DNA from 4 places in the Oerskovia gallyi genome. Region 4 is predicted to be linked to each of the others. Evidence: riboswitches for the same ligand, from Rfam matches in the RefSeq annotation. Region 4 holds a riboswitch; each other region holds the start of a gene.

Region 1 (4,533 bases), on a different contig from region 4:
CCCGACCTGCGGGACGGCGACACCGTTGTTGAGGACGACGTCGGGGACCTGCGTGGGGGAGACCATCACCCCTTTCTACCCCGACGCCCGTGGCCCGCACCACCCGTCCCGGCGGCGGCGGACGGGTCGCGAGTGCGTCGCGGCCGGGGCGCAGGCGGACCGCAGGCGGAGAGCCGGCAGGTGACCGGTCGGTGAAGGCCGTGGAGCCGTTGCGAGGACCGTGCGAGAGGGTGTCGCAGACGACTGTGGCGCTGCTCTCATCGGCCGTGCCGGTCGCGACGCGCACCCTGCGCGGGTGGCACGGTGGACTGATGTCCCAGTCCCTGCCTCCGTCCCGCGGCCAGACGCCGGGCGGCTCCGCTCCCGCGCGCCCGCGGAACCGAGCCCTCTGGGTCCTCGCCGTGCTCGTACCACTCCTGGTCGTCGCCGCGGGCGTCACGTTCTACCTGACGCGTGCCGCGGCCGACCCCTCCGGAGAGGCGTCTCCCACGGGTACCCCGTCGCCCACGGCCCCTCCGGCCCCCGCCGAACGGGTCGACCCGCCGCCGGTCCTGGACCCGGCGTCGGTCGAGAACCTCGAGATCCACCAGGAGTCGACCGCGAGCACGGGCGACGCCCGCTCGATCTCGACGGTCTCCGTCCCGGGCGAGCGCTCCCTCTCGCACGCCTTCGGCACGTTCGTCGACGAGACCGAGAAGGCGTACGACGCCGCGGTCGACCCGGCCGGGGTGGGCAACGAGCTCAACGTCGGATGGGACCTGGTGCTCGCGCAGGGAGACGTGCTGGGCGTGCGTGCCACGACGTACTCCTTCACGGGCGGGGCGAACGGCACGACCGGCGCCCAGACGTTCTACACCGACCTCCCGCGCGCGACCACGACGTGGTCCTCGGACCTCTTCACGGCCGACGGCCGCAAGCAGGCCGCGCAGTGGGTCGACGCGGCGCTCGACCAGGCCGGGCTCGGGTTCGAGGAGCCGGTGCCCGCGTCGGAGGACACCTTCCGGGACGTTCGCCTGGGGCCCGACGGCGCCGCGACCCTGGTCTTCTCCCCCGGCCTGGTCTCTGCCCGCTCGGACGGAGAGCTGGCCGTGCGCATCGAGCCCGACGCGACGCGGACGGTCCTGTCCGCGGTCGGGAAGCAGCTCGCGGACACCGCGTCGAGCGGCACCCCGTTCATGGGGATCACGCCGCCGCCCGTCGAGCCCCCCGTGACGACCCCGCCCGTGCCGCCCGCGTCCCCGGGAGCCCCGGACTGCTCGGTGCTCAGGTGCGTGGCCCTGACGTTCGACGACGGACCCGGCAAGCACACGTCGCGCCTGCTCGACACCCTCGCCGAGAAGCAGGCCAAGGCGACGTTCTTCCTCGTCGGCCGGTCCGTCACGTCGCACCCCGACCTGGTCCGCCGCGAGGTCGCCGAAGGGCACGCCATCGGGAACCACACCTGGTCCCACCCGGACCTGTCCAAGCTCGGCACGGACCAGATCACGGACGAGCTGACGTCGACGGCGGACGCGGTCGAGGCCGCGTCAGGCGTCCGACCGACCCTCGTGCGCCCTCCGTACGGCGCGACGAGCGACACTGTGACGAGCGTCCTCTCCCAGCGGAACGAGCCGGCGATCCTGTGGGACGTCGACACCGAGGACTGGAAGAACAAGGACGCGGCCATGACGACCGAACGGGCGCTCGCAGGCGTCCGACCTGGGGCGATCCTCCTGATGCACGACATCCACGCCTCGACCGTCGACGCCGTCCCGGGCATCGTGGACGGTCTGCGGGCTGCCGGCTACACGCTCGTGACGGTGCCCGATTTGCTCGACCCTGACCTGGTTGGCGGACAGGCGTACTTCAATCGTTAGCATCAGGGCTAGCACAGTCGGAGTAACCCCTGTACCGTAGCCGGTGAGATTGCAGTGCCTCGCTTGTCCTTGCGCAACGGCCCCATGCCACCGCGAACCTTGTTACCCAAGAGTTGACGACGAACACCGTGATGTTCGGCTCCAGATCATGGAGCTGTTTGAAACTCTAGAAGGAGATCCCCATGGCATTGGGAACCGTGAAGTGGTTCAACGGCGAAAAGGGCTACGGCTTCATCGCACCTGAGGACGGCAGCGCCGACGTGTTCGCGCACTACTCCGCCATCCAGACGCAGGGCTTCCGCTCGCTCGAGGAGAACCAGCGCGTCGAGTTCGACGTGACGCAGGGCCCCAAGGGCCCGCAGGCGGAGAACATCCGCCCGCTCTGATCTCACTCGCCTCCGGGCGTAGCTGATCATTGAACGAGTGCCCCCGACCGTCTCGGTCGGGGGCACTCGTGCGTCCAGGACCAGGTGCTCCCTGTGCTCGGTCGGTGACGCCGTGGTAGAACTGAGAACGGTCCAGAGGACCAGCGAACCGCCCTCCGGCGTGCTGGTCCGGCAACCGCGCGACGCGCACGGTGCTCCCGGAGGAAGACCCGCCCCCACGACCGTGGGGGAAGAGCGAGGCCCGACGTCGTAGGGCGCCTCCTCGTGCCCCTCACCCGGGGAGCCTCCCGGGTGGGCGTGCGCACGCGGGTGAGCCCCGTCGTCGGGCACGGAGAGAAGGAGCACCATGGCCGAGCGCGTCATGGAACGCCGGGCGACGGTCGTCGCCTGTCCCCCGCCCACCGTGTGCGACCGGTTCGACACGGGGCACCTGCTGCACCCCGTCCACGAGCGCATGCTCCGCAACCGGCCCTGGGGGTGGCGCGAGGGCGTCGTGCTCGCGGTGCGGACGACCAGCGGCGGCACCGAGGTCGTCGTCGAGTACGCGACGGGCGAGGGAGCGTGCCGGGTGTGGCACCACACGAGCCTCGCCCTCGACCCCGGGGTCACCGTGCGGGTGCACGAGCAGTACCACGCGCTCGAGCTCGCGGGACGGGCGCTCAACGTCCGGCTGGTCGGCGGGGTGGGTCCGGCGCCGGAGCCGCCCCACGCTCGCCGCTGAGTGCGTGATCCGGCTGCGACTCGCCGGGCGTCTCGCAGCCGGACCATGCACTCGACGGAACGGGCGGGCCGGGCGCCGCGTTGAACCGGTGAGGGCACCCGCCCTCGACGGTTCGACCAGAAGGACACGCTCATGGGATTCCTCGACCGCCTCCTCGGCCGCACCCCGCAGGACGACAGGCTTCACGGTTCGGCAGACCGTCCCGGTGCGCCCGCCTACGGCACTGCGCCCCCGGCCCCGACCGGCCCCGCGCGCAGCGAGGACGACGTCGCGATCGACCGCTACCGCTACCTGCTGCGCACGGCTCCCCCGGAGGCCGTCGAGCAGGCGCACGCCGAGGCGTTCGAGCGGCTGACGCCCGAGCAGCGTCGACGCGTGCTGACCGAGCTGGGTGAGAACGTGCCGCCCGCCGAGCGCGCTACCTCCGACGACCCGCAGTCGCTCGCCCGCATGGCGACCCGCGCCGAGATGCGCAACCCCGGCACGCTCGAACGGTCGTTCGGCGGCAGGCAGGGCGGGCCGGGCGGGCCGGGCGGGCCGGGCGGGCCGGGCGGGCCGGGCGGGCCGGGCATGGGCTCGATGATCGGCTCGAGCATGCTCGGCACCATCGCGGGCGTCGTGATCGGCTCCGCGGTCGCCAACATGATGTTCGGCCCGATGTTCGGCGACCCCACGGCCGACTTCGCGGGCGACGGCGGCACCTCGGGCGCAGGCGACCCGGGCGCGACCGAGGGCGACCCCGGAGCCGGCGACACGGGCGGCGACGACGCGGGCGGCGGCGACGCGGGCGGCGGCGACTTCACCGAGGCCGGAGGCGGGGGCTTCGGCGACTTCGGCGGTGGGGACTTCGGCGGTGGGGACTTCGGCGGGTTCGGAGACTTCTGAGGACCTCGTCCGCCCGGCCCTCGCTCGGACGGAGCCGACGGTCCGCCGGGCCGAGGCATTGCCCTGGCGCGCGACGCGGTCGACACTGGTGCCCGGCATCACGCCGCTCGTGACCCGCGACCTCGGAGGATCCGATGAACGACCCGTCCAGCCGCCTCGAGCCGGTCGGCACGACCGCCGTCCATCCCGCGGTCGCCCGCTGGGTGGCCCACTCGCCGTACTCCTCGCCCGGGGAGCACGCCCAGCTCCTGCGGGGCGTACCCACCGACCCGGACGCGCTGGGGCAGGTGGCACGCAACGTGATCGCGCACTATCGCGCCGAGGCCGAGTTCATGCCGGCCGAGCGTGCCACGGACGTCGACAGCCGGTGGCTCGCGACGATCCTCGACCTCGACCACTCCCGGCACGGGACCGCGCTCACCGAGCCTCGGGCGGTCTGCGACCGGGTGGGAGGCTGCTGCCGGGACCACGCGCTGCTGACCGTCGGGGTGCTGCGCGAGCACGGCATCCCCGCCAGGACCCGCGTGGGGTTCGTCTCGTACTTCACGCCCGGCTTCCACCACGATCACGTCGTCGTCGAGCACTGGGCGGACGGCCGCTGGTTGCGCTGGGACCCCGAGCTCACCGCGGGAGACCCGGTGTTCCCGTTCGACCCCCTGGATCTTCCACGGGGCACGGGGGATGT
Region 2 (4,533 bases), on a different contig from region 4:
CAGCCGAACGCCGTGACCTGGGCTTCGTCGATCCTCAGCAGCCGACCTCCCCCAGCGGCCAGCTCGTACGGGTCCCCGGTGTGCTCCTGGGTCCATCGCACGTCGCCCGTCGCCAGGTCGAGTGCGGTGACCGAGCTCGTGCCGGGCGCGGTGGGGACGACGAGGAGCGCGGAGAAACCGTCGGTGAACGTGCCGGTCACGCGGTACGACACCGCACCGGACGCGGGGTCGGCCGCCCGCCGCCACCGTTCCTCACCCGTCGTGGCGTCCAGGGCGACCGTCTCCCGGTCGACCGTCTGCACCATCACGACGTCCGCGCCGCGGACGAGCACCTGACGCGCGGCGACCGGTGCGGTCCAGGCGGTCGTGCCGTCCCTGTGGACGGCGAGGAGCGCCTCCCCCTGGTCGAGCAGGACGAGGTGAGGCACCAGGAGGTCGCGGGCACCTTCCCCGAGCACGAGCCCCTCGTTCGTCCAGAGCACCGTGCCGTCGGCCGAGACGGCTTCGACAGGTCCCGCGACGGCCGTCCCCGACGAGCGGAGGTAGGACCCGTTGCCCAGGGCGATGACCTGCACCATCCCCGGTGGTTCGTCGACGACCTGCCCCCCAGGCGTCAGGTAGGACAGGACGCCACATCCGTGGACCGCCACCGTCCCCGACCGGTAGACCGCACGGACGGCATCACCTTCCGTCGCGCACAGGGGGTCCTGCGCGTCCTCCCTCACGGTCAGCCGTCGCTCCCACGCCGCCGTGCCCGTCCGGACGTCGACGGACCGGACCACGACCCCCGTCTCGTCTCTGGCGGCCTGGAGCACCGTCCCGCCGGGACCGGCGACCGCCTCGCCCCGGCGTGGGTCCATCTCTACCTCGGCCACCACCGCACCGTCGACGCTCACGAGTCGGGCCGCGGTGGCCTCCTCCCCCTGGCCCAGGCACACGAAGGCCGACACCTCCGCCGTTCCCTCGACGCGCACCTGGTCGGCGGCGCAGACCTGCCGTGTCAGGTCGTCCAGCCGCCAGCGCTCGTCGCCCGACCCGAGGTCGTACCCGACGGTCCCGGAGCGCCCCGGGATCACCAGCAGGTCCCCCACGGTGAACGGCTCGCCCTCGTCGCGGTCGACGCTCCACTCGGCACGCGGCGCGTAGGTGAGGTCGAAGATCCTGTCCTCGGACGAGCGGAGCGTCTGGAGCGCGTCGTCCTGGGCCGCCCCGTCGCGCGTCACGACGACCGCGGCCGCCACCCCGAGCGTTCCGAGACCGACGGCGAGGCCGACCAGACGGGCGGCGCGACGCCGTCGTGCCGTACGGGTGAGGGGGCGTCGCGTCCGCTCCCGACGAGCCGGCTCCGGGACGCCCGAGCCCGGGTCGACACCCTCGGACGAGTCGTCGAGCACGAACGAGACCTGCTGCTGGCTGCGTCGGCGAGGCACGCCCGGAGCATAGCGGCGACGTCGGGGAGGATCGCCCGGCGGTCCGGGAGGGCGCCGACAGGCGTACGTTGGAAGGGCGACCGCAGGGACCGACGAAGGGATCTGCGACCGCGTGGACGGACGCCGGACCGGGGCCGAGGAACCACTCCGGACCCCTCCGTCTCACGCTTCGAGCAGATATTGGCTCAGATCATGGATTCCCCCTACGATCGTCAACACCATCCAGAGCGGTCGAGAGTCCTGGCTCGTTGACACCGCAGCAACCCCCCAACGGAAGCCTCTCGCGGGTACGGGTGCTACAGCCAGGTTCGATGGAGCGATTCATGACCGAGGCATCTTTCCGCGCACCCCTGCACCGCACCGGGGTCCCCCGCGCCAGCCGTCCGGCCGCCCTGGCCACCACCAGCACGACCCTCCTGACGGCCGCCCGATGAGCATCGTCGACCTGGGGCACTTCGGGCACGAGGCACCGCGGCCCACGGTGTCGTTCGAGCTCATGCCCCCGCGCCGCCCCGACGCCGCGCCCAAGTTCTGGGAGACGGCCCGCCGCCTCGTCGCGACCTCGCCCGACTTCGTGTCGGTCACCTACGGCGCGGCCGGCACGGACCGCGAGACCTCGCGCCGCGTCATCAGCCAGCTCCTGCACGGCACGCCCGTGCTGCCCATCGCGCACCTGACCTGCGTGGGCGCTTCGCGCGAGGACGTCGAGGACGTCATCACGGACTTCCTCGACGCGGGCGTGCGCAGCTTCCTCGCCCTGCGCGGGGACCCTCCGCGCGACCAGCCCGACTGGCGCCCCGCCGAGGACGGCGTGCGGTCGAGCACCGAGCTCGTGGCCCTGCTGCGCGAGGTCGAGGCCGCACGCTGCGCCGCGAGCCCGAGCGTCGCGCTGCGCGGCGCGGCCCGCCCCCTGACCATCGCGGTCGCGACGTTCCCCGACGGCAACCTCGCCGCGGGCACGAGCCGCACCCAGGAGGTGCGCCGCCTCTGGCAGAAGCAGCAGGCCGGAGCGGACTTCGCGATCACGCAGCTCTTCTACGAGGCGTCCTCCTACATCGACTTCGTGGCCGAGGCGCGCGCCGCGGGCGTGACCATCCCGATCCTCGCGGGCCTCCTGCCCATGACGGACCCGGCCCGCCTCGCGCGTGTCGAGGAGCTCACGGGCGTCCCCGCGCCGCGCCGCGTCGTCGAGGCCCTCGAGGCGGAGCCGGACCCGGACGCGCGCCACGCGCTGGGCATCCGGCACTCGGTCGAGCTCGCGCGCCAGGTCCTCGCGGCCGGCGCGCCCGGCCTCCACATCTACACCTTCAACAAGCACCAAGCCGCTCTAGACCTGCTCGAGGGAGTCGACCTCGGCGGTGGGGCAGCGGGGGACGCCAGCGGCGTCTCGTCCCGCACCCCCGACCTGGCCAGCGGGCCGTGGGTCTCCGGCACTCCCCTTCCCTCCGCCGAGCCTGCCCTGGGCAGCTCCTCGGTCTGACCAGTTCAGAGGTATTCACCATGAGTGCACCCACGTTCCCCTCCGGTTCCGTCCTCGGCTACCCCCGCATCGGCCCGCGCCGCGAGCTCAAGAAGGCCGTCGAGTCCTTCTGGGCCGGCAGGACCACGGCCGACGAGCTCGAGGCCACGGCCTCGGCGCTGCGCGTCGCGGCCGCCCAGCGTCTCGTCGACCTGGGCCTCGACGCCTCGTCGGGCGCCGTGCCCGGCTCGTTCTCCTACTACGACCAGGTGCTCGACGTCGTCGCTCTCCTCGGGGCGGTCCCGTCGCGCTTCGCGTCGCTCACCGACGAGAAGGGCGCGCTGGACCTCGCGGGCTACTTCACGGTCGCGCGCGGCGCCGGCGAGGACGCCCCGCTCGAGATGACCAAGTGGTTCGACACGAACTACCACTACCTGGTCCCCGAGGTCAGCGAGTCCACGCCGTTCCGCTTCGCGGACGACCGCGTCGTGCGCCAGTTCGTCGAGGCCAAGGACGCGGGCGTCGTGACCCGGCCCGTCGTCGTCGGGCCCGTGACGTTCCTCGCGCTGTCCAAGGCCGCCGACGGCAGCGCGCCCGGCTTCAGCCCGCTCTCGCGCCTCGCGGACGTCCTGCCCGTGTACGTCGAGCTGCTGCGCGCCCTGGCCGCGGCCGGTGCACCGTGGGTGCAGCTCGACGAGCCGGCGCTCGTGTCCGACTCGATCGACGTGCCGGCCGCCGAGGTCCACGCCGCGGTCACCGAGGCGTACCGCGTGCTCGCGACCGAGCTCGCGGTGGGCACCGAGCGCCCCGCGATCCTCGTGGGCGCGCCGTTCGGCGGGCTCCAGGGTGAGCACGACGGCCTCGCGCTCCTGGCCGCGACCGACGTCGAGGCGATCTCGCTCGACCTCGTCAAGGGAGCGGTCCCGGCGGGCCCCGTCGCGGGCCTCGCGGACAAGACCGTCGTCGCGGGCGTGATCGACGGCCACAACATCTGGCGCGCCGACCTCGCGGCGAAGCTCGCGCTCGTCGACGACCTGTCCGGCCTGGGCGCCGGCGCCGTCACGGTCGGCACGTCGACCTCGCTCCTGCACGTCCCGCACGACGTCGAGGACGAGAACTGGACGAACGGCTCGATCGACGCCCGCCTGCGTGACTGGCTCGCGTTCGCGGACCAGAAGGTCGGCGAGGTCGCGATCCTCGCCCGGGCGCTGACCGAGGGTCGTGACGCGGTCGCCGAGCAGATCGAGACGGCCCGCGCCGCGGTGGCCTCGCGCGCGGTGGCGAGCGGCGTCGTCGTGCCTGCGGTGCGCGAGCGCGCCGCAGCCCTGACCGAGGGCGACTTCTCGCGCGGCGACTACGCCGAGCGCGCGGCCGCCCAGCAGGCCAAGCTGAACCTCCCCCTGCTACCGACGACGACCATCGGGTCGTTCCCGCAGACCCCGGAGATCCGCCGGGCGCGCGCGCTCAACGTCAAGGGCGAGCTGTCCGACGCGGACTACACGACCGCGATGCAGGACGAGATCCGCCGCGTCGTCGAGCTCCAGGAGCAGATCGGCCTGGACGTCCTGGTGCACGGCGAGCCCGAGCGCAACGACATGGTCCAGTACTTCGCCGAGAACCTCGACGGGTTCGCGGTCACGGCGA
Region 3 (4,533 bases), on a different contig from region 4:
TCGCCTCCCAGCGCCGCAAGGCCCCGGGCTTCGCGCTGCTCGGCGAGCCCGGTGAGGAGGCCGACTTCGTCCTCGAGGTCAAGTCGATCGCCGACGTCGCGCTCGTCGGGTTCCCGAGCGCGGGCAAGTCCTCGCTCGTCGCCGCGATCTCCGCAGCCCGGCCCAAGATCGCCGACTACCCGTTCACGACCCTCGTCCCCAACCTGGGCGTGGTCCAGGCGGGCGACTCGCGCTACACCGTCGCCGACGTCCCCGGCCTCATCCCCGGCGCGAGCCAGGGCAAGGGACTCGGCCTCGAGTTCCTGCGCCACATCGAGCGCACCGCCGTGATCGTGCACGTGCTCGACTGCGCGACCCTCGAGCCCGATCGTGACCCGATCTCCGACCTCGAGGCCCTCGAGGCCGAGCTCGACGCCTACGCGGGCGACCTCGACATCGAGGGGGCCCGGCTCCCGCTCAACGAGCGCCCGCGCCTCGTGGTGCTCAACAAGATCGACGTCCCCGAGGCCCGCGAGCTCGCCGAGCTCGTGCGCCCCGACCTCGAGGCCCGCGGCCTGCGCGTCTTCGAGATCTCGACCGCGAGCCACGAGGGCCTGCGCCCCCTGACGTTCGCGCTCGCCGAGCTCGTCGACCAGGCCCGCCGCGAGGCCCCGGCCCCCGCCCCGGCGCGCACGATCCTGCGCCCCAAGGCCGTCGACGACGCGGGCTTCACCGTGACCCGCAAGGGTGGTGCCGAGACCGGCTTCTACTACGAGGTCCGTGGCTCCAAGCCCGAGCGCTGGGTCCGCCAGACCGACTTCTCGAACGACGAGGCCGTGGGCTACCTCGCGGACCGCCTCGCACGCCTGGGGGTCGAGGAGAAGCTCTTCAAGGCCGGCGCCGTCGCGGGCGACGAGGTGCGCATCGGCTCCGACAAGAACGCGGTCGTGTTCGACTGGGAGCCCACGCTCATCACGGGCGCCGAGCACCTCGGCGGCCCCCGCGGCTCCGACCTCCGCCTCGAGGACACCTCGCGCCCCACGCGTACCGACAAGCGCCGCGAGTACACCGAGCGCATGGACGCCAAGGCCGAGGCCCGCGCCGAGCTCTGGACCGAGCGCGAGTCCGGCCACTGGACGGACCCCGACCAGGACTGACCTCCCGCGCGGGTCGACGAGCGTCGTCGACCGTGCACGTCCGCCCGCAGGGCGGGTACGGCCCCTCGGGTCGTGCCCGCCCTGCGGCGTCCCCGGGGGTCTCGACCCCGCGCCCGGGCGGCACGGGCGCCCAGGGGGAGCGTCGTCGTCGTGCCCGGGCCGGCGGCATGCCGCCCACGCCGTCCCACCGTGAGGTGTCACACGGTGAAACGGCGCCCCGTCCGAGCGCCCGGCGCGGGATGATGAGCCCGTGAATGCGCTCTCCGCACGCTCCCAGGTCGCCACGGCCCACCGGGTCGTCGTCAAGATCGGCTCCTCGTCCCTCACCGGACCGGACGGGCACCTCAGCGTCCCGGCCCTGCACGCGCTCGTCGACGTGATCGCGGCCCGCCACGCGGCGGGCGGGCAGGTCGTGCTCGTGACGTCGGGGGCGATCGCCGCGGGGATCGGTCCGCTGGGCCTGAGCGCGCGACCGCGCGACCTCGCGACGGCCCAGGCCGCGGCCTCGGTGGGGCAGGGGCTCCTGGTCGCCCGCTACGCCCAGGCGTTCGCCGAGTACGGCATCCGCGTGGGCCAGGTGCTCCTCACGGCCGAGGACACCATCCGCCGCGGGCACTACCGCAACGCGCAGCGCTCGCTCGAGCGGCTCCTGGACCTGGGCATCGTGCCGGTCGTCAACGAGAACGACGCGGTCGCGACCGACGAGATCCGCTTCGGGGACAACGACCGTCTCGCGGCCCTGGTCTCGCACCTGGTGCGCGCCGACGCGATGGTCCTGCTGACCGACGTCGACGGCCTGTACGACGGCCCGCCCTCGCGCCCGGGCACGCAGCGCATCCGCGAGGTCCGGTCCGCGCTCGACCTCGAAGGCATCGAGGTCACGGGCCGGGGCAGCTCGATCGGGACCGGCGGCATGCTCACCAAGCTCGAGTCGGTGCGCATCGCGACGGGCTCGGGCATCCCGGTCGTCCTGACCAAGGCCGCGCACGCCGAGGGCGCGCTCGCGGGGCACGAGGTGGGGACCTGGTTCGCCGTGACGGGCAAGCGCACCACGCGCCGGCGCCTGTGGCTCGCGCACGCGGCCCGCACGCGCGGACGACTCGAGCTCGACGAGGGAGCGGTCGCCGCGGTGCTGGGCGGACGCGCGTCGCTGCTGCCCGCAGGCGTGGTCGGCGTCACGGGAGACTTCGACGCGGGCGACCCCGTCGAGCTCGTCGCCCCCGACGGGCGCGTGATCGCGCGCGGCCTCGTCGCGTTCGACTCGAGCGACATCCCGGACCTGCTCGGCCGTTCGACGCACGAGCTGCGCGACAAGCTCGGCGAGGGGTACGACCGCGAGATCGTGCACCGCGACGACCTCGTGCTCGTGGGGCGCAAGCGCAAGGCGTCCTGAGTCGTCTCACGGTGTGGGACGGTCTGCTCACCCCTTGACTCGGTGGCCTCGGGCGGCTTTCCTGTGCGCCAGGTGAAGAGCGCCAGCGCCAAGACCCGGCTCGCTGGCCAGCAACCCTTCGACGTGACGGGGTGCTCCGGGTGGTACCTGACCGCGACCCGTCGGGCGCGGTAAGCACACGGAGGAACGGGCGATGCGCGCACTCGGAACGCAACAGGGGCTCGACGGCAGGGGTGTCCGCTGCCTCGACGCGGGGACCCTCGTGCTCTGTTGTCGCTGACACGCGGCTGACCCCTCGCCGCTCCTGACGTGCGGCCGACATCCCGTCCCACCCTCGCCGTCCCCTGACGGCCCCCACCGCCGCTCACCGTGAGCCCGGCGTCGATCCGACGCACCCACGGTCCGTCGGCGACCCCTCAGCGCCCCGGCCGTGCCGGACCGACGGCGCGCACGACCGAAGGAGCACTGCTCGCATGTCCCTCTCGACCTGGCCCTCGGGCCCCGGCGGCCGCACGGCCCCGTCTCGCCGCGCGCTCGTCGCGGCCTCCCTCGCCGCGACGGCGCTCCTGCTCGGGGCGTGCGGCTCCGGTGGCGGCAGCACCGCGGACGGCGCGTCCCCCGGCCCGACGGCGGAGCCCGTCCCGGGCGGCAACCTCACCTTCGCGGTCACGGTCGACTCGCACTGCATCGACCCCCAGCAGGTCGGGAACAACGACGCGATCGCCTCGGCCCGCCAGACCGTGGCCTCGCTCACCGCGCAGGACCCGGACACGGGAGAGATCCTGCCGTGGCTCGCGGAGAGCTGGGAGGTCGACGCGGACGCCACGAGCTTCACGTTCACGCTCCGGGAGGGGCCGACGTTCGCCGACGGCACGCCGATCGACGCGGCCGCCGTCAAGACGAACTTCGACAAGATCGTCGAGCTCGGCGCGGCGGCCTCGCTCGGCTCTGCCTACCTCGTCGGGTACGAGGGAACCACGGTCGTGGACCCCCGCACCGTGCGGGTCGACTTCTCGGCACCCAGCGCGCAGTTCCTCCAGGCGTCCTCGACGTTCTCGCTCGGACTGCTCTCGCCCGCTTCCGCCGCGCTCAGCGTCGAGGACCGGTGCGCCGGGAAGTTCGTGGGCTCCGGGCCGTTCGCGGTGAGGTCCTACACGTTCGACCAGGAGGTCGTGCTCGAGAAGGTCGCCGGCTACGACTGGGCCTCCGGGGCCGACGACCACACCGGGGAGGCGTACCTCGACACCGTGACCGTGAAGTTCGTGCCCGAGGCCAGCGTGCGTACCGGCAGCCTGCTCTCGGGCCAGATCGACGCGACCGCGGCCATCAGCACGGTCGACCTGCCGCAGTTCGACGGCAACGGCTTCTGGCTCGCGTACCGGGCGAACCCGGGCGTCGTCTTCAACCTCTTCCCCAACGAGTCGCGACCGCTCGCCGCCGACCCGGCGGTGCGGCAGGCGATCAGCAAGGGCATCGACCGCGAGGAGATCGCCGCGACCCTGCTGACCCCGCAGGACGAGCCTGCGACGAGCGTGCTGTCGCACTCGACCCCGCTGTGGGCCGATGTCTCGGACGACCTCGCGTACGACCCGGACGGTGCGGAGGCGCTCCTCGACGACGCCGGCTGGGTCGAGGGCGCCGACGGTGTGCGGGTCAAGGACGGTCAGCGGCTGTCCACCACGGTCACGTTCTGGCAGGTGGCCGAGCCGCTCGAGCTCGTCCAGCAGCAGCTCGCGAAGATCGGCGTGGACCTCCAGCTCAAGCAGGTCACGGTCGCCGAGTCCACCGAGCTCAAGAAGTCCGGGGACTTCGACTTCGACTACTACAACCTGACGCGCTCGGACCCCGACGTGCTGCGCACGATCTTCTCGGCCAACGCGCGCAACATCAACAAGCGGGCACCCGAGGAGGTCGACGACCTGCTCGACCGCTCGGCCGCGTCGACGGACCCGGCCGAGCGGCAGGAGCTCGTGACCCAGGCTGCGCGTCTCCTGGTCCAGCAGG
Region 4 (4,533 bases):
CACGGCACGGTAGGCCTGGCTGGGGAGCGGGCGAGGGACGCCCGGCAGAGGCCGACCGCGGGCCGGCCGGGCACGACCGGCACCCTGGCGGAGCGTTCCCGCTCGGCCTAGGCTGGAAGTGTCCGGCAGGCCCTCGCGTGCGCCGGGCACGGGCACGGAAGAAGGCTCCGACGATGTGGCTCCTCGTGGTCTCCGGAGCGGTGGGCGCGGCCCTGGTCGCCGCCATCGCCTGGTCCACGATGCGCGTCGGCCGGTCTTCCACCGATGCCCTCCCGCCACCCGGACCGCACCGGACCACCCTGCGCGAGCGGCGCCGTCGGGCTCCCGATCCTCTCGTCGCGCTCGCTCTCCAGATCCGCCTCGGGCGGCTCGCCGACGAGCTGCGCGCGGTCGAGGCCGACCCGGACGTCTACGCCCGCGCCCACCACTACCTCGCCGCGCAGGGCGCGTACGACGCGCTGCTGCGCGAGGCGTGCCGGCTCAGCGGCCTCGACGTCGTGGCCGACCCGCTGCGCGCGGGCCTGCGCAGCGACGAGGACGAGCGGCTGCGCGAGGAGCTCGAGCTCAGCGCGCGCGGGTGGACCTGGTAGCCAGGCGGCACGGGTGAGGGGCCCGACGGCGGCGCGCTCCGCCGTCGGGCCCCTCACCCAGATCGTGGGCCTCAGAGGGCCGAGTGGTCCCCGATCCGGTGGTAGGACCGGTCGTGGTAGACGAGCGGCGTGGCGTCCGCCCGGGTCCCCGACGCGAGCGCGCGCAGCGAGACCAGGTAGCTGTCGCCCACGGGCGTGCGCTGGATGATGCGGCCGCGCACCCAGGACAGCGCGCCGTCGATCACGGGCTCCCCGGACGCGAGAGGAGCCCACCCGCCGGCTGCGAAGCGGTCGATCCCGCTCGTCGCGAACCGCGCGGACACGTCGTCCTGGTCGGCGCTGAGGAAGTTGACCGTGACCGTGCGGGCCGCGGAGATCGCGGGCCACGACGACGACGTCGACGCGAGCGAGAACGCGAGCAGCGGCGGCGCGGCCGAGACCGAGATGACCGACGTCGCCGTGAAGCCCACGGGCCGGCCCTCGTGCTCGAGCGCGATCACCGCGACGCCCGCGGGGTGCTGCCGGAACACCGCCTTGTAGGCGTCGGCGCTGAGCTGCGGCTCGTCCTGCTCGTGGAGCAGGGCCTCGAGCCCGGCGAGGCGCGCGACGTCGGAGCGGGTCGTGGGTTCGGCGGTCATCGGGTCACCTCGGCGAGCTCGGGGGCGGTCGCGTGGGTGGTCTCCTGCCCGACGGCGTCGCCCGCCGCCCGCAGCAGGGGACCTCCCGCGTGGCCGAGCCAGGCGTCGACGGCGCTCGTGAGGTCGGCCTCGCCCAGCCGGGAGTCCAGGAGGGTCAGCGTGCGTGCGGGGACCGTCGCGCCGAGCTCGACGAGGAGCGGGCGCAGGTGCACCTCGCCCGCGAGAGCGTGCGCGGGGTTGCCCGACACCACGACCGGGACGGCCACGACGCTGGCCAGCCCGTCCGGGCCGTAGAGGTCGAGGAACGCCTTGAGGAGGCCGGTGTACGAGCCCTTGTAGACGGGCGTCGCGACGACCAGGACCGCGGCGCCCGCGGCGGTCTCCCGCGCGGCGTCGGCGCGCGGGTGCTCGGGGGCGAGGATCTCGGTCGCGATCTCGGCGAGGTCGATCGTGGCCTGGTCGGGCCCGTTCACGTCAGGCCCGTTCACGTCGGCCGCGGCCAGGCCCAGGTGGTCGGCGACCCGGGCCGCGACCGTCCGGGCGGCGGCCAGGGTCCGCGAACCGGGACGGGGGTTGCCGACCAGGGTGACCAGGGCCGGTCGCGGGTGGTCGGTCTGCGTGGGGCGGGGGGCTGCAGGGTGCTGGGTCATCGCTTCCTCACTGTCGTCGTGCTGCACGCTTGCCGCGTCGTGCCGGCGCGGCCGGGTCATCTCCCGGAGCACCCCGTCGTGAAGGGGTTGCTGACCAGCGAGCCGGGGCTTCGCGCTGGTGCTCGTGACCTCTGGACAGGGGTATAGACCCGTGGGGGGCTTTCTGCACCGATCCGGTCGAGAATTCTCACGGGGTGGACGGAGGTTTCGTGCTGCGTGCTCTGGCACGTCACACGGTGTCGACCGACGCAGGGAGACCGGACCGTTGCCCCGGGCACGAGCAACGTCCCAGGTCGTGAGCCCGGCGTCTCCCAGAGTGGGACGGGAGTACGGCGCTGTTTACGAGTACGTAACCTGGTGCGGTTCAAAGCCCGCCCTGCCGAGGAGCACTCCATGGATAGTCGTCTGCAGTCCGTCTTCGACGAGGTCCTCGCCCGCAACCCTGGTGAGGTCGAGTTCCACCAGGCGGTTCGCGAGGTCTTCGACTCGCTCGGGCCGGTGCTCCAGAAGAACCCCCAGTACGTCGACGCGGCCGTGCTCGAGCGCATCTGCGAGCCCGAGCGCCAGATCATCTTCCGCGTGCCGTGGGTCGACGACCAGAACCACGTCCAGATCAACCGCGGCTTCCGCGTCGAGTTCAACTCGGCCCTCGGCCCGTTCAAGGGCGGTCTGCGCTTCCACCCGTCGGTGTACCTGGGAATCGTCAAGTTCCTCGGGTTCGAGCAGATCTTCAAGAACTCCCTCACGGGCATGCCCATCGGCGGCGGCAAGGGCGGCTCTGACTTCGACCCGCGCGGCAAGTCCGACGGCGAGGTCATGCGCTTCTGCCAGTCCTTCATGACCGAGCTCTACCGCCACATCGGCGAGTACACCGACGTCCCCGCGGGGGACATCGGCGTGGGAGGCCGCGAGATCGGCTACCTGTTCGGCCAGTACAAGCGCATCACGAACCGCTACGAGTCCGGCGTCCTCACGGGCAAGGGCATCAGCTGGGGCGGGTCGCTCGTGCGGACCGAGGCCACGGGCTACGGCACGGTGTTCTTCGCGGACCACATGCTGCGTACCAAGGGCCAGAGCTTCGACGGCCAGCGCGTCGTCGTCTCCGGATCGGGGAACGTCGCGACCTACGCGATCCAGAAGGCCCAGCAGCTCGGTGCGAACGTCGTGTCCTTCTCCGACTCCTCGGGCTACGTGGTGGACGAGGCAGGCGTGGACGTCGACCTGCTCCGCCAGATCAAGGAGGTCGAGCGCGGGCGCGTGGCCGACTACGTCGAGCGCCGCCCCGGCGCGCGCCTCGTGACGGGCGGCAGCATCTGGGACGTCCCCGCGACGGTCGCGCTGCCGTGCGCCACCCAGAACGAGCTGACCGAGCAGGACGCCAAGCAGCTCGTCGCGAACGGCGTCCTCGCGGTCGCGGAGGGCGCCAACATGCCCACGACCCCGGGCGCCGTCGCGCTCCTGCAGGACGCCGGCGTGCTGTTCGCACCCGGCAAGGCCGCGAACGCCGGCGGCGTCGCGACCTCGGCCCTCGAGATGCAGCAGAACGCCTCGCGCGACGCGTGGACGTTCGAGTACACCGAGGAGCGCCTCGCGCACATCATGGCGGGCATCCACGCGCGCTGCGAGGAGACCGCCGACGAGTACGGGACGCCGGGCAACTACGTCCTGGGTGCGAACATCGCGGGCTTCACCAAGGTCGCCGACGCGATGATCTCGCTGGGCGTCATCTGACCGACCTGAGCCCTTGGGGCCCTACCGACCGACGGGAGCGTCGTCCTCCGTGCGCCTCACGGCGTGCGCAGGACGCCGCTCCCGTCGGCGTTCCGGGGGCTCGACGCCGTGGCGAGGGGAGCGGCCCCTGACGGCAGAGCGCGCGCGGTCCCGTCGGGTCTACGCTGACCGCTGACACCGGGTGCGCTGCGGCGTGCCGACCCCTGACCCAAGGAGCATCCCCACATGGCACGCGAGGTCGCCCTCGAGATCGCAGTCCAGGACACCGACGGCGTGCGGGTCGCGGCGGAGGTCGGCGCCCAGCGCGTCGAGCTGTGCGCGGCGCTCGGGGCGACGGGCGGGCTGACGCCGAGCATCGGGCTCGTCGAGGCGGCGGTCGCTGCGGCCCTCGAGGTGGCGGGGGACGCCGCGCCCGTCGAGGTGCACCCCCTGATCCGGCCGCGCCCGGGCGGCTTCGTGTTCACTGCGGCAGAGGTCGACGTGCAGGTGCGCGACGTGCGCGCGGCGGTGGTCGCGGGGGCGTCCGGGGTCGTGATCGGTGCGCTCACCGCCGACGGGCTCGTCGACTCCGACGCGGTGCGCGCTCTCGTCGAGGCGGCGGACGGGCGCGAGGTGACGTTCCACCGGGCGATCGACGTCGTCGAGGACGTGACGGCGGCGCTCGACCTCCTTGCGGGCCTGGGCGTCTCCCGCGTCCTGACCTCGGGCGGCGCTCCGAGCAGCATCGACGGGGTCGACCGGCTGCGGGAGATGGCGCGCCACTCCGCGGGGCGCGTGCAGGTCCAGGCGGGCGGTGGAGTGCGCCCGCAGGACGTCGCCGCGCTCGTCGACGCGGGGGTGGACGCGGTCCACCTCTCGGCCAAGCGCACGCTGTCCGACGACGGCGGCCCCGGCGGCGGGGGCGGGGCCGGCTACGAGGTCACC

The links. Region 4 has a riboswitch for S-adenosylmethionine ahead of H9640_RS16840 (NADPH-dependent FMN reductase). Riboswitches for the same ligand answer to the same signal wherever they lie in the genome.
Region 1: linked by a shared signal. The riboswitch ahead of H9640_RS06955 (hypothetical protein) and the one ahead of H9640_RS16840 (NADPH-dependent FMN reductase) in region 4 are both predicted to bind S-adenosylmethionine.
Region 2: linked by a shared signal. The riboswitch ahead of H9640_RS18720 (methylenetetrahydrofolate reductase) and the one ahead of H9640_RS16840 (NADPH-dependent FMN reductase) in region 4 are both predicted to bind S-adenosylmethionine.
Region 3: linked by a shared signal. The riboswitch ahead of H9640_RS01175 (ABC transporter substrate-binding protein) and the one ahead of H9640_RS16840 (NADPH-dependent FMN reductase) in region 4 are both predicted to bind S-adenosylmethionine.

The regions. Positions count from the first base shown of each region.
Region 1 covers NZ_JACSQE010000004.1:265,762-270,294, forward strand. Annotated here, with positions in the region: gene H9640_RS06940 (aldo/keto reductase) at 1-66, opposite strand, end outside; gene H9640_RS06945 (polysaccharide deacetylase family protein) at 312-1,856, shown strand; gene H9640_RS06950 (cold-shock protein) at 2,039-2,242, shown strand; SAM riboswitch class IV at 2,372-2,483, shown strand; gene H9640_RS06955 (hypothetical protein) at 2,589-2,963, shown strand; gene H9640_RS06960 (hypothetical protein) at 3,096-3,848, shown strand; gene H9640_RS06965 (transglutaminase-like domain-containing protein) at 3,983-4,533, shown strand, end outside.
Region 2 covers NZ_JACSQE010000021.1:5,756-10,288, reverse strand. Annotated here, with positions in the region: gene H9640_RS19810 (outer membrane protein assembly factor BamB family protein) at 1-1,430, opposite strand, end outside; SAM riboswitch class I at 1,646-1,748, shown strand; gene H9640_RS18720 (methylenetetrahydrofolate reductase) at 1,861-2,910, shown strand; gene metE (5-methyltetrahydropteroyltriglutamate--homocysteine S-methyltransferase) at 2,931-4,533, shown strand, end outside.
Region 3 covers NZ_JACSQE010000001.1:259,754-264,286, forward strand. Annotated here, with positions in the region: gene obgE (GTPase ObgE) at 1-1,136, shown strand, start outside; gene proB (glutamate 5-kinase) at 1,387-2,529, shown strand; SAM riboswitch class IV at 2,601-2,712, shown strand; gene H9640_RS01175 (ABC transporter substrate-binding protein) at 3,003-4,533, shown strand, end outside.
Region 4 covers NZ_JACSQE010000015.1:41,353-45,885, reverse strand. Annotated here, with positions in the region: gene H9640_RS16855 (LLM class flavin-dependent oxidoreductase) at 1-13, shown strand, start outside; gene H9640_RS16850 (hypothetical protein) at 174-590, shown strand; gene H9640_RS16845 (flavin reductase family protein) at 662-1,228, opposite strand; gene H9640_RS16840 (NADPH-dependent FMN reductase) at 1,225-1,878, opposite strand; SAM riboswitch class IV at 1,899-2,008, opposite strand; gene gdhA (NADP-specific glutamate dehydrogenase) at 2,272-3,609, shown strand; gene H9640_RS16830 (copper homeostasis protein CutC) at 3,835-4,533, shown strand, end outside.